Linked DNA regions of Thermochromatium tepidum ATCC 43061. The protein of the gene in region 3 binds, or shares a complex with, the protein of the main gene of each other region. Links are inferred from orthologs where the notes say so. Each region holds a gene or a part of one and is shown on either strand. Other genes may lie near its edges.

Evidence for each region.
Region 1: secY (region 3) and secG share a complex: the UniProt entries of both Escherichia coli proteins name them as parts of the sec protein translocase complex. The link is inferred for Thermochromatium tepidum ATCC 43061 from one-to-one orthologs.
Region 2: the proteins of secY (region 3) and secA are in contact, whole or in part, in a crystal structure (PDB 3DIN), measured with the Thermotoga maritima proteins. The link is inferred for Thermochromatium tepidum ATCC 43061 from one-to-one orthologs. Residues at the interface, in WP_004081795.1 of Thermotoga maritima: Glu108, Gly109, Glu110, Glu111, Ala236, Glu237, Arg238, Arg239, Ile240, Thr241, Ile242, Gln243, Tyr244, Ala245, Arg246, Arg247, Val248, Thr249, Gly250, Arg251, Arg252, Val253, Tyr254, Gly256, Ala257, Ser258, Thr259, Tyr260, Leu261, Pro262; in WP_004082002.1 of Thermotoga maritima: Glu261, Ala262, Arg263, Lys300, Ala301, Arg302, Thr303, Ile304, Ile305, Leu323, Tyr324, Asp325, Pro326, Val329, Ser330, Tyr333, Ile336, Lys340, Phe345, Val349, Glu363, Phe364, Tyr374, Ser375, Gly376, Gly377, Glu393, Ile395, Thr482, Ser483.

Annotation. Positions count from the first base shown.
Region 1 is NZ_CP039268.1:906,239-909,307, forward strand. What follows is about bases 6-2,923. They hold secG (preprotein translocase subunit SecG), read left to right. Parts: upstream 6-1,203; coding sequence 1,204-1,644; downstream 1,645-2,923. Other genes in these bases: E6P07_RS04205 (cation diffusion facilitator family transporter), read left to right, coding at 6-181; tpiA (triose-phosphate isomerase), read left to right, coding at 417-1,178; E6P07_RS04225 (NADH-quinone oxidoreductase subunit A), read left to right, coding at 1,924-2,280; E6P07_RS04230 (NuoB/complex I 20 kDa subunit family protein), read left to right, coding at 2,271-2,747; E6P07_RS04235 (NADH-quinone oxidoreductase subunit C), read left to right, coding at 2,766-2,923. Outside these bases: more of E6P07_RS04205, read left to right, coding at 1-5; more of E6P07_RS04235, read left to right, coding at 2,924-3,069. UniProt on the Escherichia coli protein: Subunit of the protein translocation channel SecYEG. Overexpression of some hybrid proteins has been thought to jam the protein secretion apparatus resulting in cell death; while this may be true it also results in FtsH-mediated degradation of SecY.
Region 2 is NZ_CP039268.1:422,239-425,798, forward strand. What follows is about bases 139-3,547. They hold secA (preprotein translocase subunit SecA), read left to right. Parts: upstream 139-524; coding sequence 525-3,347; downstream 3,348-3,547. Other genes in these bases: E6P07_RS02015 (M23 family metallopeptidase), read left to right, coding at 139-398; argJ (bifunctional glutamate N-acetyltransferase/amino-acid acetyltransferase ArgJ), read left to right, coding at 3,365-3,547. In the rest of the region: more of E6P07_RS02015, read left to right, coding at 1-138; more of argJ, read left to right, coding at 3,548-3,560. UniProt on the Escherichia coli protein: Required for protein export, interacts with the SecYEG preprotein conducting channel.
Region 3 is NZ_CP039268.1:1,579,449-1,582,576, reverse strand. What follows is about bases 18-2,994. They hold secY (preprotein translocase subunit SecY), read left to right. Parts: upstream 18-818; coding sequence 819-2,171; downstream 2,172-2,994. Other genes in these bases: rpsK (30S ribosomal protein S11), read left to right, coding at 2,890-2,994; rpsM (30S ribosomal protein S13), read left to right, coding at 2,493-2,849; rpmJ (50S ribosomal protein L36), read left to right, coding at 2,294-2,407; rplO (50S ribosomal protein L15), read left to right, coding at 366-800; rpmD (50S ribosomal protein L30), read left to right, coding at 173-364. Outside these bases: more of rpsE, read left to right, coding at 1-17; more of rpsK, read left to right, coding at 2,995-3,128. UniProt on the Escherichia coli protein: The central subunit of the protein translocation channel SecYEG. Consists of two halves formed by TMs 1-5 and 6-10.

The DNA.
Region 1 (3,069 bases), 670 kb from region 3 along the record:
GGAACAGAGTCACGCCCTTTTGAGGCATGACTTCGGTATTACCCATGTCACCCTGCAACCCGAACCCATGACGCGCCGGGTCCGGTGGGGCGCCCCTTCGCCCCTTGGCGCTCATGGCGCAACGGCCGCCACACCTGCCGAACGCTCAAGCCGAGCTTGTCCCCCACCTGCCGCTGGCTAAGCACCCCATCCAGCACGTGCTGGACCCCTCTAGCCGCTCGATACTTCCTGGCCGCTCATCTCGATCCGCCTTTCCATAATCCTCTGCTTGAACGCAAAGCGGGCATTTTAACCTGCTAGGGGCAGACATTGCTCATTTGCCCCTACAGGGCCCTTGCGGAACGCGCGAAAGTGTCTATAATCGCTGGCTCGCCTTGAGCGAGTTCGCCTTGAGCAGAACAGGGAGCCGTATCGTCATGCGCCAGCCTCTGATCGCAGGTAACTGGAAGATGAACAACACCCGTGCCGGCGCCGAATCGCTGATCCAGGGTGTCATCGAAGGTTCGACTGGAATGACGAAGACCGAAATAGCGGTTTGCGTACCCTTCGTCTTTCTAGAGCTCGGGCAGCGTTTGCTGTCCGGAACCCCCATCCGTCTCGGGGCGCAGAACGTCAGCACCGAGGCGAGCGGCGCCTATACGGGCGAGATCTCGGCTGCGATGCTGCGCGAGTTCGGATGCCGTTATGTGATCTGCGGACACTCCGAGCGTCGCCAATACTATGGCGAGACCGATGCCGTGGTGGCTAAAAAGCTGGCGATGGTTGTGTCTTCTGGCATGACGCCCATTCTCTGTGTTGGCGAGACGCTCGAACAACGTGAGCAAGGGGTCACGGAGACCGTGATCGCGCGACAGATCGACGCGATCATCGAGGCCAACGGCATTGACTCCATTGGTCAAATCGAGATCGCCTATGAGCCGGTCTGGGCGATCGGGACTGGAAAGACGGCCACGCCCGAACAGGCACAAGAGGTCCATGCCTTTATCCGTCGCCGTATCGCTGCGCATGGAGGCGCAATCGCCGAAAAGATGCGAATCCTCTACGGCGGCAGTGTAAAGCCGTCGAACGCCGCTGACTTGCTGGCGATGCCAGACATCGACGGTGGCTTGATCGGCGGCGCCTCGTTGGTGGCCGAGGAATTTCTGGCGATCTGCCGGGCAGGAGAGATGGCGGCGTGAGACGCTTTGTTCAATTGAGTAGCGCATGCAAACGATTCTGACAGTCCTCCAAGTCTTTTTGTCGCTTGGTCTGATCGGTCTGGTACTGATCCAGCACGGGAGGGGCGCAGACGCGGGTGCAGCCTTCGGCAGTGGTGCCTCGGCGACCGTTTTTGGTGCCCAAGGCTCGGGTTCGTTTTTGACGCGGCTCACGGCCATCCTGGCTACGCTATTTTTTCTGACCAGTATGGCGCTGGCCTATTATGCGGCTCAGGCGAGTAAGCCGACTGGATTGATGGATAAAATCGGTGAGGCGGTTGTTGTCCCGAATGCAGCGGTTGACTCAGCGACAATGTCTCCGAACTCGGATGTCCCCCCGATTCCGGGGGCCGCCCTATCGAGTGAATCAGCTGTATCTGATATACCTATGGCTCCGGTGCAGAAGGCGCCGCAGCAAACAGAAGCTAAGTTCGATGCCAACGAGTGATTGAGCGAAAGCCCTAGCCGACGTGGTGAAATTGGTAGACACGCTATCTTGAGGGGGTAGTGGCGCAAGCCGTGCCAGTTCGAGTCTGGCCGTCGGCACCAATAACAAACGGCATACCATAGTTTAAGTGGTATGCCGTTTTTTTGTGGCATGGTTTTCTGCCTAACAGTTTGAAAAAACAATAATTTGAATTGATGCTCGGGTTGACATCGCGCTAACCCCTGCACTAGACTCCCGATTCGGCCGCAGCATTAAAAAAATGACTAGAGAGAGGACAGAGTGCTCGACAACTATCTGCCGATCCTGATCTTCATTCTGGTCGGGATACTAGTTGGCGCGGGACCGCTGGTCATGGGCTATCTGCTTGGTCCACGGCGTCCCGATAGCGAAAAGGATTCCCCCTACGAATGCGGCTTCGAGGCGTTCGAGAGCGCCCGCATGAAATTCGACGTCCGGTACTATCTAGTCGCTATCCTGTTCATCATCTTCGATCTGGAGATCGCGTTCCTGTTTCCCTGGGCCGTTGCGCTCGGTGAGCTGGGCCTCTTCGCCTTCTGGGCCATGGTCGTGTTTCTCGGGATCCTGGTCGTTGGCTTCATCTATGAGTGGAAGAAGGGGGCCCTGGAATGGGAATAGAAGGCTTGCTTGAAGAAGGCGTCGTCACCACGACCGCCGACAAGCTGATCAACTGGGCGCGTACCGGCTCGCTCTGGCCCATGACCTTCGGGCTGGCTTGTTGCGCGATCGAGATGATGCACGCCGGTGCCGCGCGTTATGATCTCGACCGCTTCGGCATCATCTTCCGCCCGAGCCCGCGTCAGTCGGATGTCATGATCGTGGCCGGGACCCTCGTCAACAAGATGGCGCCGGCGTTGCGCAAGGTCTATGACCAGATGGCTGAGCCGCGTTGGGTCATCTCCATGGGGTCCTGTGCCAACGGCGGTGGTTACTATCACTATTCCTATTCGGTAGTGCGCGGCTGCGATCGCATCGTCCCAGTCGATGTCTATGTCCCTGGCTGTCCTCCGACGGCTGAGGCACTGCTCTACGGCATCCTGCAATTGCAGGAGAAGATCCGCCGCACCAATACCATTGCCCGCTAAAGTCCTGGTTCAGAGACCATGGTGACACAGATCCTGACCCGCAACGCCAGGCTGGATACGCTTGCCGCCTCCATTCGTGCGCACTTTGCCGAACCGGGCTTCGAGCTGATCGATGCGTTCGGCGAGCTGACCCTGATTGCGCCCGCGGAGCGTCTGCTCGATACGGCCCAGATGCTGCGAGATCACGACGACTTCCGCTTCGAGCAGCTGATCGATCTCTGTGGCGTCGACTACGCCGTCTATGGCCAGTCGGAATGGGAGACCGAGGAGGCATCGAGCATAGGCTTCGGGCGCGGCGTTAAGCCTGGGCTTGGGATCACGG
Region 2 (3,560 bases), 1.2 Mb from region 3 along the record:
ATATCAGCTCTCCCTATGGATTTCGGGTGCATCCGGTCCGTAACGTGCGTCAATTCCACGAGGGCGTTGATTTCGTCGCCAAGCGCGGCAGTCCCGTCCTGGCCGTCGCCGATGGGATCGTGGTCCTCAGCGGTTGGCGCACCGGCTATGGGAATCTGGTTGACATTCAGCATCGCGATGGCCTGGTGACGCGCTATGCCCACAACAGCACCAATTTGGTGCGCGAAGGTGACCTGGTCAGACAGGGCCAGCAGATCGCGACCGTCGGTTCAACCGGGACGGCGACCGGTCCCCATGTGCATTTCGAGTTGCGCCGCAACGGGTATCCCATCGATCCCATGCCCTATCTGCGCAGCCAGCCGGCCCAGCGTCTGGCCAGCGCCGAGCTGTTACGCTGACTGCTCCATCGAGATCCAAACGCCCGGGTCGCCTCGGGCGTATCCGCCGGGCGTCGGGTTGCGGCCAAATCCGTTATCATCCGTCGCCTTCTGCGAAAGGCCTCCTTTTATCCAAAGAATCCCGCGATGTTCAATCCATTCAAGAAGCTCTTTGGCAGCCGCAACGAGCGGCTGGTCAAGTCATTGATGAAGACGGTGGCGCGGATCAACGCGCTCGAACCTGAGCTGGCGGCGCTCTCGGATCAGGCACTCGCGGCCAAGACCGCCGAATTCCGCGCACGTCTGGCCGGGGGGGCAACCCTCGACGACCTGCTGCCCGAGGCCTTCGGCGTGGTGCGCGAGGCCAGCAAGCGCGTGCTCGGGATGCGGCACTTCGATGTGCAGCTCGTCGGCGGCCTGGTCTTGCATAGCGGCAAGATCGCCGAGATGCGCACCGGCGAGGGCAAGACCCTGGTCGCCACGCTGGCCGTTTATCTCAATGCCCTGCCGGGCAAGGGTGTCCACGTCGTCACCGTCAACGACTATCTGGCGCGTCGCGATGCGGCCTGGATGGGGCCGCTCTATCACTTCCTGGGGCTATCGGTCGGTGTCATCAACTCCTCGGGCGGGCTAGGCCCGGACCTGGCGTCCTACCTGTTCGATCCCGGGTTCGAGCCGGGGCCCGGTGAGGGCCATCGTCATCTGCGCCCCTGCACCCGGCGCGAGACCTATGCCGCCGACATCACCTATGGCACCAACAACGAATACGGCTTTGATTATCTGCGCGATAACATGGCCTTTGCGCCCGAGCAGCGGGTCCAGCGCGATTTCTATTACGCCATCGTCGATGAGGTCGACTCGATCCTGATCGACGAGGCGCGCACCCCCCTCATCATCTCGGGGCCATCCGAGGGCGGGACCGAGCTCTACAAGCAGATCGACACCCTCATCCCCAAGCTGAAGCGCCAACCACCTATCCTCAACGAAGAGGGACAGCCGGACTTTGGACCGGGCGATTTCTCGGTCGATGAAAAGACCCGGCAGGTCTATCTGAGCGAGGAGGGGCACGAGAAGGTCGAGCAGATGCTGGTCGAGATCGGGCTGCTCGAAGAGGGGGCCGGGCTCTATGACCCGAGCAACATCGTGCTCATGCACCATGTCTATGCCGCCCTGCGCGCGCACACGCTATACCAGAGGAATGTCGACTACATCGTGCGCGACGGTCAGGTCATCATCGTCGATGAGTTTACCGGGCGCACCATGCCGGGCCGGCGCTGGTCAGAGGGGCTGCACCAGGCGATCGAGGCCAAGGAAGGTGTGCCGATCCAACCCGAGAACCAGACCCTGGCCTCGATCACCTTTCAGAACCTGTTTCGGCTCTATCCCAAGCTCGCCGGCATGACCGGCACGGCCGATACCGAGGCCTATGAGTTCCAGCAGATCTATGGCCTAGAGGTGGTGGTCATCCCGACCAATCTGCCGATGATCCGCGAGGATCGCGGCGACCTGGTGTACCTCACCCAGGAGGAGAAATACGAGGCCATCATCGCCGATGTTCAGGATTGTGTGAGACGCGGTCAGCCGGTGCTGGTCGGGACCACCTCGATCGAGACATCCGAGCTCGTCTCTGGCCTACTCAAAAAGGCCGGCATCCCCCATGAGGTACTCAACGCCAAGCACCACGAGCGCGAGGCCGGCATCATCGCCCAGGCCGGGCGCCCGGGGGCCGTCACCATCGCCACCAACATGGCCGGTCGCGGGACCGACATCGTGCTCGGCGGCAATCTGGAGGCCGAGCTGGAGCAGGCCGGACCCGATGCCGATCGCGCGGCGATCCGGGCCGCCTGGAAGGCCCGTCACGAGCAGGTCATCGCCGCGGGCGGCCTGCATGTGATCGGGACCGAACGTCATGAGTCGCGGCGCATCGACAACCAGCTGCGCGGGCGCTCGGGTCGTCAGGGCGATCCGGGATCCTCGCGTTTTTATCTCTCGCTCGAAGACAACCTGATGCGCATCTTCGCCTCCGACCGTGTCGCCAAGATGATGCAGCGACTCGGGATGCAGCGCGGCGAGGCCATCGAGCATCCCTGGGTGACCAAGGCGATCGAGAATGCCCAGCGCAAGGTCGAGGGTCGCAACTTCGACATCCGCAAGCAGCTACTCGAATACGACGACGTCGCCAACGACCAGCGCAAGGTCATCTACCGTCAGCGGCGCGATCTGATGGACGCGGTCGACGTCTCCGAGACCGTCGCGGCGATGCGCGCCGATGTCCTCAAGGGATTGATCGACACCTATATCCCGCCCGACAGCCTGGAGGAGCAATGGAACATTGCCGGACTCTCCGAGGCGCTTGCCCAGCACTTCGGCGGCACTTGGCCGATCCAGACCTGGCTTGACGAGGATCAGAATCTACATGAGGAGACCTTGCGCAAGCGGATTCACGACACTGTGCTCAAGAATTATCAGGAGCGTGAGGCCTTGATCGGTGCGTCCAATCTGCGTCAGATCGAGCGCGCGGTCATGCTGCAAACGCTCGATAGCCACTGGAAGGACCATCTGGCCGCCATGGACTATCTGCGTCAGGGTATCCATCTGCGCGGTTATGCCCAGAAGAACCCCAAGCAGGAATACAAGCGCGAGGCGTTTTTGATGTTCTCGGCGATGCTCGAGGCCATCAAGCAGGACGTGGTCACGACGCTTGCCAAACTCGAGATCCACGCCGACATGGACGCAGAGTTTGCGGCTCGGCGCGCCCCGGAGCCCAAGGGCTTTGAATTCAAACACGAGGTCTTCACTGGCTTTGGCGATGGAAGAGAGGGCGACCATGGATCATCCGATCCGGCGGGTGAGCTGGACAAGGAAGACCATCAACCCTATGTGCGCGAGGGGCGGAAGATCGGGCGCAATGAACCCTGTCCCTGCGGTTCGGGCAAGAAATACAAGCATTGCTGTGGCAAGGTCGACTGATGGGGCGGGATGACGTCATGAGCGAGCGCAAGATCGATCTGTCCCTTCTGCCGATCCCCGGCGTGCGTCTTTCGACCATCGGGGCGGGTATCCGCTATCAGGGGCGCGACGATCTGCTCCTGATCGAGCTCGCGCCAGGTGCGACGGCCGCCGCCGTCTTCACCCGCAATGCCTTCTGTGCTGCGCCTGTGACCCTGGCGCGTCATCATCTGC
Region 3 (3,128 bases):
GCGTGCCGTGTTCGAGGTGCTTGGTGTGCAGAACGTGCTTGCCAAGTGCATTGGCACCAACAACCCGACCAACGTCGTGCGCGCCACTGTCAATGGTCTGCGCACCATGAGCGATCCAGCGACCGTGGCCGCCAAGCGCGGCAAGCGTATCGAAGAGATCCTGGGGTAAGCGATGTCCGACAAAAAGATGATGAAGGTCAAGCTGGTGCGCAGCGTGCACGGGCGCCTGGAGAAGCACAAGGCCTGCGTGCGTGGATTGGGTCTGCGTCGCCTGCACCAGGTTGTCGAGGTCGAGGATACGCCCTGTACGCGCGGCATGGTCAATGCCGTGCACTACATGGTCAAGATCGTGGAGGAAGCCTGAGATGAGACTCAATGATCTGCGGCCCGATCCGGGTAGCCGTCCCTCCGCCAAGCGTGTCGGACGCGGGATCGGAAGCGGGCTGGGCAAGACCTGCGGCCGTGGCCACAAGGGGCAAAAGGCCCGTGCCGGCGGGTTTCATAAGGTCGGTTTCGAGGGCGGTCAGATGCCCTTGCAGCGGCGTCTGCCCAAGGTCGGTTTCCGGTCGCGCAAGGCGCTGGAGAAGGACGAGGTACGCCTCAACGAGCTGAATCTGGTCGAGGGTGAGGTCGTCGACCTCGACACGCTCAGGGCCGCCGGGATCATCAACCGCACAGTCAAGAGCGCCAAGATCATCGCCTCCGGCGAGGTCACGCGTGCCCTGACCATCCGTGGTCTGGGTGTGACCAAGGGCGCGCGCGCCGCGATCGAGGCCGCCGGCGGCACGATCGAAGACTAACCCAAGGGCTTGAGACGGATGGCTAAAAACGCTGGATCCATGGTAGGGGCACTCGGTGGGATGGGGCAGTTGACCGAGTTGCGTCAGCGCCTGATGTTTCTATTGGGGGCCCTGCTCGTCTATCGCATCGGTACCTTCATCCCGGTGCCGGGGGTGAATCCAGAGGCGCTGGCCATCCTCTTCGAGCAGAATCAGGGTTCGATCTTGGACATGTTCAACATGTTCTCGGGTGGGGCCCTGCAGCGCGCGAGTCTGTTCGCACTTGGTGTCATGCCCTATATCTCGGCCTCGATCATCGTGCAATTGATGACCTCGGTGGTGCCACAGCTCGATCAGCTCAAGAAAGAAGGCGAGTCCGGACGGCGCAAGATCACCCAGTACACCCGTTACGGCACGGTATTTCTGGCGACCTTCCAGGCGATCGGTATCTCGGTGGCGCTACAGGGTCAGACGGCTGGAGGTGCTGCCCTGGTAGTGCACTCGGGGGTGGGTTTCGTGTTCACCGCGACCGTGTCGCTGGTGACAGGGACCATGTTCCTGATGTGGCTCGGCGAGCAGATCACCGAGCGCGGCATCGGCAACGGGATCTCGATGATCATCTTTGCCGGTATCGTCGCTGGGTTGCCGGCGGCGCTCGGCGGCACATTGGAGTTGGCGCGCACCGGCGAGATGAACGTACTGGGTGTCCTGGCGCTGTTCGCCATGGCGCTCGCCGTGACGGCGTTCGTGGTCTTCGTCGAGCGCGGTCAGCGGCGCATCACGGTGAACTATGCGCGCCGCCAGCAGGGGCGCAAGATGATCCAGGCGCAGAGCACGCACTTGCCGTTGAAGTTGAACATGGCCGGTGTGATTCCGCCGATCTTTGCCTCTAGTATCATCCTGTTTCCGGGCACGCTTGGGCAGTGGTTCGGTAGCAACGAGGATCTGCGCTGGATCGCCACGCTCACCTCCAAGCTGGCACCCGGTGAGCCGATCTATGTGCTGCTCTATGCCTCGGCGATTATTTTCTTTTGTTTCTTCTATACCGCCTTGGTCTTCAACGCAAAGGAGACGGCAGACAACCTCAAGCGCTCGGGTGCCTTCATCCCAGGCATCCGTCCGGGTGAGCAGACGGCGCGTTATATCGATGGCGTCATGACTCGGCTGACCGCCGCTGGTGCCATCTACATCACCGCCGTCTGTCTGCTACCAGAGTTCTTGATCGTTGGCTACAACGTACCCTTCTATTTCGGCGGTACCTCGCTGCTGATCGTGGTCGTCGTGGTCATGGACTTCATGGCGCAGGTGCAGGCACATCTGATGTCGCACCAGTACGAAGGGCTGATGAAGAAGGCCAACCTGAAGGCACCGGGCGGCGGACTGCTGCGCTGAGGCCGTCAACAAATCTTGGTAGACCGCGTCCAGCGCGGCGACCGTCCGGAGTCGCTCTCGGACGGTCGGTTCATTGCAAACACCGCCTGTCGTACGTGGACGCGGTTTTGGGAGAGAAAAACATGAAAGTGCGTGCATCCGTCAAAAAGCTGTGCAGAAATTGCCGAATCATTCGGCGCAATGGCTCGGTGCGTGTGATCTGTTCCGATCCACGTCACAAGCAGCGCCAGGGTTGATCGATTCTTGGTTGACCTAAATAAACCGTTTGATAAACTGTGCAATTTACCCGCTGAGCCTTATAGGATTAAGGGGTTTGTAGACATGGCCCGTATCGCCGGCGTCAATATCCCAGACAAAAAACACGCTGTGATCGCGCTGACCGCGATCTACGGCATCGGTCGCACCCGCGCGGGCCTGATTTGCGATGCGGCAGGTATCGCGCGTACCGCTAAGGTCCAGAACCTTACAGAAGAAGAAATCGACAGGCTGCGTAATGAGGTCGCGAAGTTCACGGTCGAGGGCGATCTGCGGCGCGAGGTGTCGATGAACATCAAGCGGCTGATGGATCTCGGCTGCTACCGGGGCATCCGTCATCGTCGTGGGCTGCCGCTGCGTGGTCAGCGCACCCGCACCAACGCCCGGACCCGCAAGGGTCCGCGTCGCCCGATCAAACGCTAAGCGCCTTGCGCTCGGCCAGATGAACTTGGATTGAAGTCGAATGGCTAAACCGATTCGCAACACGAAAAAAAAGGTCAAGAAGCAGGTCGCAGACGGAATCGCCCATGTCCACGCCTCCTTCAACAACACCATCATCACCATTACAGATCGGCAGGGCAACACCCTGACCTGGGCGACCTCCGGCGGCTCGGGTTTCCGCGGCTCGCGCAAGAGCACGCCCTTCGCTGCTCAGGTCGCCGCCGACAAGGCCGGTCAGGCCGCGAAGGAATATGGTCTGCG